Regions from separate parts of the Rhizobium sp. 10PS4 genome, predicted to be linked through region 1. Evidence: predicted binding sites of a transcription regulator. Region 1 holds the regulator's gene; the other holds the start of a gene.

What was found. The regulator LexA, encoded in region 1, represses DNA repair genes until DNA is damaged. The targets are predictions, from matches to a motif close to TGTTCNNNNTGTGTTCNG.
Region 2: the regulator LexA is predicted to act here: its motif matches at 2,282-2,299, upstream of RWJ89_RS13985 (2'-5' RNA ligase family protein).

What each region holds. Positions count from the first base shown of each region.
Region 1 covers NZ_JAWDIW010000004.1:202,498-205,881, reverse strand. The annotation lists gene RWJ89_RS09060 (ComEC/Rec2 family competence protein) at 1-1,353, shown strand, start outside; gene lexA (transcriptional repressor LexA) at 1,334-2,053, opposite strand; gene RWJ89_RS09050 (VOC family protein) at 2,252-3,148, shown strand; gene kdsA (3-deoxy-8-phosphooctulonate synthase) at 3,145-3,384, shown strand, end outside.
Region 2 covers NZ_JAWDIW010000006.1:288,842-292,225, forward strand. The annotation lists gene RWJ89_RS13975 (ArsC family reductase) at 1-317, opposite strand, end outside; gene RWJ89_RS13980 (succinylglutamate desuccinylase/aspartoacylase domain-containing protein) at 437-1,498, opposite strand; gene RWJ89_RS13985 (2'-5' RNA ligase family protein) at 1,597-2,205, opposite strand; gene RWJ89_RS13990 (methylated-DNA--[protein]-cysteine S-methyltransferase) at 2,467-3,030, shown strand; gene RWJ89_RS13995 (SDR family oxidoreductase) at 3,066-3,384, opposite strand, start outside.

The sequences.
Region 1 (3,384 bases):
GGCGCGCTCATCGCCGTCACCGCCTATTTCCTGATCTCCGGCTTTGCGGTCTCTGCCGAACGCGCCTTCATCATGATGGCCATCATGTTGATTGCGGTCTTCTTCGACCGGCCGTCGATCAGCCTGCGCAATGTCGCGCTCTCCGCTCTCGTCATCATTGCCATTTCGCCGTCCGAGGTCTTGGGACCGAGCTTCCAGATGTCCTTTGCCGCGACATTGGCGCTGGTCTCGGGCTATCAGCTGTGGAAGGACCGGCGCGTCCGAGAAAACGCCTTCCTGAAGCTGCCGATCATCAGGCCGTTCGTTACGGTTGCCGGTTTCTTCGGCGGCGTCTTCCTGACCTCGCTGATCGGCGGTTTTTCAACCGCGCTGTTTTCGATCGAGCATTTTCATCGCCTGACCGCCTACGGCCTGCCGGCAAACCTCGCGACAATGCCGATCATCTCCTTCATCATCATGCCGGCAGGTCTGCTGGCGATGCTGCTCATGCCTTTCGGTCTGGATGTTTGGGCTTGGAAGATCGTCGGATTCGGCCTCGATTTGGTGATCGCGGTTGCAAAGACGGTGTCCGGCTGGGGTGGCAATATCGACGTGGGCCGCTTGCCCGCCTGGTATTTCGCCGTCGCCGTGGCAGGCTTTCTGCTGCTGACGCTGCTCCGCACCCGGTTGCGCCATGTCGGCACATCGATTATCGCGGTCGCAACGCTCATCCTGCTGCTTCTGCCGGGTCCCCGTCCGCCGGATCTGGTGATTTCGGAGGATGGCAGTCTCGTCGCGGTCGTCGCGGCGGCGGCAATGGCTTCCAACCGTGAAAGACCGCCGGACTTCATCTTCGACCAGTGGCAGAGAGCGCTGGTCCTGCCGGGGCATAATCCGCCGAAGATGCTGAATGGTCCTGCTATCCCGCCTGAGGGAGAAGACCGCCGCGTCAGGCTTTCCCGCGATCAGCAGAACGAAGCAAGGACCGCGATGCGGACGGCCGCAGCGGCCGGTGACGCAAACCGCTTTTCCTGCGTCAAGAAGGCCTGGTGCACATCAAGGCTTGGCAATGGTCAGGTGGTAACCGTCATCGACAATGCCGCCTATCTCGGCCCGGCATGCGACGCGGCCGATATCGTCGTGACGTCCGTGCGCCTTCGCTTCAACAACTGCCGCTCAGGTGCAACGCTCTTCACCGGCGAGACGCTGCGCAGGACCGGATCCGTCGAGTTGCGCTTCACGGACGCCGGCCCGGAGGTGGCAACCGCCTTCGATTCATTGTCGCGGCCATGGATGCGCCATCGCGCCTATGACTGGCGCAGCAACAGTTTTACCGAATCCGGCCTGGCCAATGTCAGTGATAGCGGCGAATGAGACCGACGAGCTTGCCCTGAACCTTGACGCGGTCCGGCCCGAAAATCCGGGTCTCGTAAGCCGGGTTGGCCGCTTCCAGCGCGATCGAGGCGCCCTTGCGGCGGAAGCGCTTGAGTGTCGCTTCTTCGTCGTCGACCAGAGCAACGACGATGTCGCCGGGACTTGCGGTGCTGCCGTTGCGGATGATCACGGTGTCGCCATCGAAGATGCCGGCGTCGATCATCGAATCGCCCTTGACCTCCAGCGCATAATGTTCACCGGAACCGAGCATGTCGGCCGGAACGACGATGTCATGGGTGTTGTTCTGGATCGCCGAGATCGGCACACCGGCAGCGATTCGGCCCATGACCGGCACCGAGACCGAGTTGCCGTTGTCGGCGACGGGTTTTGCGGGAGCAGGAGTGGCGACCGGCTGCAGTTTGCCAAGGCTACCCTCGATGACGCTCGGCGAAAAGCCGCGCCGGGGCTGAATGCTGGGGCTGTAGGCCTCCGGAAGCTTGATGACCTCGATCGCGCGGGCGCGGTTCGGTAGGCGGCGAATGAAGCCTCGCTCCTCAAGCGCAGTAATCAAGCGATGAATCCCGGACTTGGAGGCGAGGTCCAGGGCATCCTTCATTTCGTCGAAAGATGGCGGAACGCCGGATTCCTTCATGCGCTCATGAATGAAAAGGAGAAGCTCCTGTTGTTTGCGCGTGAGCATCGACGTTGTGACCTCGTGATTGAAACAAATCCAGAACAGACACTATATGTTCCATATGTGTTCCGCAAGTAGCTAAATTTCCGTAAAACTTGGCGCCAACTCGTTGAGATTTTTATTTTCATTCGCCGGATTGGCACAGAAGTCTTGCATTGAGGGACGCGCCATCGCACATCTCTTGCCGTTTCCAGGAGGGATATCATGAACGCGCATTCCGCCAAACCGCACCCGCTGGATCATGTCGTGCTGCCGGTCGTCAACATCGATCTGGCGCGCGAGAGGCTCGGCAAGCTCGGCTTCACCGTTGCCGCCGATGCGTGCCATCCCTTCGGAACGGAGAATGCCTGCGTCTTTTTTGCCGACAAGACCTATCTGGAGCCGCTCGGGATTGCGAACGTCGAGGAGAGCAACGCATCTGCGCGCCAAGGTAATGTCTTCACTGCCCGCAACCAGGCCTTCCGTTTCCGCTGTGGCGAGGAGGGGCTCTCGGGGCTGGCTTTCGGCAGCAAGGATGCCGGCATCGATCATCAGGATTTCGTCGGCAACGGATCGAGCGCTGGCGAGATGCTGCAGTTCACCCGGCCGATGACGATGCCGGACGGTTCCGAGACGATTGCCGGCTTTAAGCTGGCTTTCGCCGGCGACCTGCGCGCGCCTGATCTCCTGTTTTTCACCGTCGAGCGCGTCAATCCGCTACCGGCCGACCGCGCGGCGCTGGAGACGCATGCCAATGGCGTCACCGGCATAGTTGAGATCGCGCTTTGCACGCCAGAGCCGGCCGCCTTCGCTGCCTTCGTCAGCCTTGCCGTGGCGCAATCGGCAGTCGAGAAAACCGGTTTCGGCGTCGATATTGCGGCATCGAATGCGAAAATCAGCCTGATGACGCCGGAAGGGCTGGAGGCATATTTCGACGTCGCCGTCTCATCCGCAGATCGCGGCCTGCGCGGCCGGGCAATCCTCTTTGCTGTCGCCGATCTTGCCGTGACAGAAGCGCATTTGGCTGCTAACGGGGTGACATACACGCGCAAGAACAATCGCATTCTGGTGAAGCCCGCGCCCGGGCAGGGCACGCTCTTCGCCTTCGAGGAAACACGATGAGCACTGATACGAATTCCGAAGTCAGGATCGGCGAAGGCCAAGGCCAGGTCACCTTTTCCAATACCGGCCGTCTATCGCTGATTGCCGGTCCCTGCCAGATGGAGAGCCGCGACCACGCCTTCATGGTTGCCGGCACGCTGAAAGAGCTTTGCGGAAAGCTAGGCATCGGCCTCGTCTACAAGAGCTCCTTCGACAAGGCGAACCGCACCTCGCTCTCGGCCGAACGCGGTATCGGG
Region 2 (3,384 bases), on a different contig from region 1:
TTGAAGCCGACCAGCAGCTTGCCCTTCGCCTCCAGCACGGGCCGCTTGATCATCGACGGCTGATCGAGCATCAGCTGGATTGCCTTCTCCCGGGTCAGGTTCTCGCGCTGGGCATCGGGCAATTTGCGGAAGGTGGTGCCGGCGCGGTTGAGCACGGTATCGAGGCCGGCTTGGTCGATCCAGGTTTCGAGATGGGCGCGGTCGATACCGAGCGCCTTGTAGTCGTGAAACTCATAGGCGACGCGATGTTCTTCCAGCCAGCTGCGGGCCTTCTTCATCGTGTCGCAATTCTTGATGCCATAGATGGTGACGGCCATGCCCGATCGATCTCCCTGTGATGACAGCGAGATAACATGCACGAAGGCCGGCGCAAACGCCGTGCGACCTTTTATCCCCCAGCGCTTCGACAATCGCAGCAGGACAAAACCGGTCCCGTTCAATTCTCCAGCGTGCCGGCCTTGCGCGAAGCCTTGCTGGGTTCGTCGCAGGCGATCTTCATCAGGTCGCCGCGCCGCCGCACCAGCCGGTCGGAGGTTCGGGTGAGGATCAGCCCGTCCTGCGGCGCGGTAAGCTCGATGGTGCCGCCAGGCTGCCCCGGCCGGGTGACAATCGTCGCCAGAAGATCGCCTTCCGCAACCCTCTCGCCGATATCGCGATAGAAGAGTACGGCTCCGCCTTCTGGCGTACGGATGATCTCGACATTGTCGAGCGGTACGGCCGGACCGGAAAATACCGTTGCCGCCGGCTTCCCATCGCCAACGATCCCCCGTGCCGCAAGGAAGTGCCAGAGCCCGTCCGCATCCTTTTTCGCCAGCACCGGATCGACGTCGCGTTTGCCGCGCAGCTCGACTGTGACGGAGAGTTTGCCGGGCAGCCGGGCCCGACGCTCGCCGGGAACTTCATATTTCCATGCAAAGCCGACGGCCTCCTCGAAGGCCGAGCTTTCGCCATCCGAAAGCAGCACGGCCTCCATCTCGAGTGCAGCGGCAAGATCGGCGGCTTCCGGCCAGAAGGCCTCGTCGATATAGGCATATTGCAGGGATTCATCGTCGCAATGCAGGTCGAGCACCAGATCGGCGCCAAGCGCCATATGCAGCAGCTGCCGCTTCAATCTGTCGGTAGCCGGGTAATCGTCGAGATCTTCGATCAGCGTGGCGCGATCGACAATCGAGATCAGCGGGAAATCCCGGTTGAAATTGGTGCGTGAGCCCAGGTCGAAACGGCCCTGCAGCTCGCCGAAATGCGATTGCGCCGCACCGATCGGATTGGCCTGCGGCACGATGGTGATATCGCCGGCGATCCCGCCTTGGCTTTCCGACCGCCGCAGCCGCTCGCAGAGGAAATGCAGCAGCACCGTTCCCGGCAGCTCGCCGGCATGCAGTGCCGCCTGGATATAGGTCTTCGGCGCCTTCGGATCGTGGCCTTTAAAGCGCAGTACCGGCAACCGCCACTCCGTTCCCGGCGTATCTCCAGGGATGATGATCTCTGAAACGTCCATTTTGTCTTCGCTCCCCGGCTGCAATCCGAACAGGTTTCCCGAGCTTTATGCGCGTAAATCAGCCAAGCGCAAGCCGGAGTAGGGAGGACATCGTTGCCTCAGCCGAGCAACGGCCAGCGATCGATGATTCGATGTTCGGTTTTTCCGAGAAGACTGTGGACGAGCAGGAATTCGGATGCCGTCCATGAAACGGGTGCGTCGAGGCTCGTCGGCGGCACGGTCTTGCGGTCGTAGAGTAGCGTCATATGCGGCGTGAAATCGCGGCGGATATTGTGGCGCAGTCCGGCATTGTGCATGCCGACGCCGAGCTGGACATGCAGCCGGGTGAGCGCCTTCCGCCCGCCTTCGCCGCAAAGCACGAGCGGTCGCGCCTTGCCTTCCCGCCTGAAGCTCATAATCCTGTCGAAAGTGATCGCAATCGGCGCGCCCTCCACCGTGGCGCCGGCTTGCCGCGCCGCAAACACCGCGTCCTCCGGCAATTCCTGATAATCGTCGATGCCGATGATCGTCAAATGCAGCGTCTTCAGCCGCGGCTTTGCCGAAAGGGAGAAAGCCTTGCCATAATCACAGGAGATCGAAGCCGCCTGCCGCTCAACCGCCCCAGGTGGACAGAGAGCGAAGAAAAGCCGGTGTCCGCCGCTATGGTGTTCGCGCGGTCGCCCGCTCCGACTTCGCCCACCCTCGAAGTCGAAGGAAATCTGGTTCATCGGCTCTCAGGGTCGTCATGACCCGCCTCGTCGTTTCCAAAAACGCGGCGAAGGATACTCCGGTGGGATTGATGGCAAGAACAGAAAGGGAACATAAGCTTCCGATACAATCCGCTCTGAACGGATGACTTGGATGTTCGATCGACATTGCGAGGGACGCATCGCGATATTTCCCGGACGCCTTACGCGCGCAAGAAACGGGTTGAAACAGCGGCCGTCTCATACGATTTTGAGGGTCATCGAAAACACGGAGGCTGTGTCATGGCTGAGACAACGCACCACTATCTCATCTTCGAAACCGCGGGCGGTTTCTGCGGCATCGCCTGGAGCGACGCCGGCATCACCCGTTTCCAGCTGCCGACCAAGTCAGCAGAGGCCACCGAACGGCTCCTGCTGCGCCGCCTGCCGGATGCCGAACCCGGCGCGCCGACGCCTGCCGTACTGGAGACGGTCGCTGCAGTGAAACGTTACTTCCAGGGTGAGGAGACGGATTTTTCCGGCGTCGAACTCGACCTTGCCGGCCAGGATACCTTCTTCCGGGATATTTATGCGGCGGCAAGGCGTGTCGGCTGGGGCCACACGACCACTTACGGTGCGCTGGCCAAGGAGCTCGGCGTCGGGCCGGAAGCCGCCCGCGACGTTGGCCAGGCGATGGCGAAGAACCCGGTGGCTCTGATCATTCCCTGCCATCGGGTGCTTGCGGCCGGCGGCAAGATCGGCGGCTTCTCCGCGCCCGGCGGTTCGTCATCGAAGACCCGCATGCTGGAGCTCGAGGGCGTCAACCTCGCCCCGCCGCCGCCTGCCCAGCAGTCGCTGGGATTTTAGGCGGCGGAGGTGCTTTTTGACTGAGTCTCAGCCGCTCAATAAGGGCTGGCTGTCGGCCGGATGATGATCTCGCTGACATCGACGTCATCAGGCTGGCTGACGGCGTAGAGGATCGAATTGGCGATGGTCTCGGGGCTGATCGTGATCGCCCTGAAAGCCTTCATGGCGTCCCGCGCCGTCGGATCGGTGATCGTGTCGGCCAGCTCCGATGTCGTCGTGCCGGGAGAGATGACAGTCACCCGGATACGATCGGTCTCCTGCCGCAATCCGTCCGAGATGGCACGCACTGCAAATTTTGTCGCGCAATAGACGGCCGCCGTCGGCGAGACGCTGTGGCCGCCGATCGAAGACAGG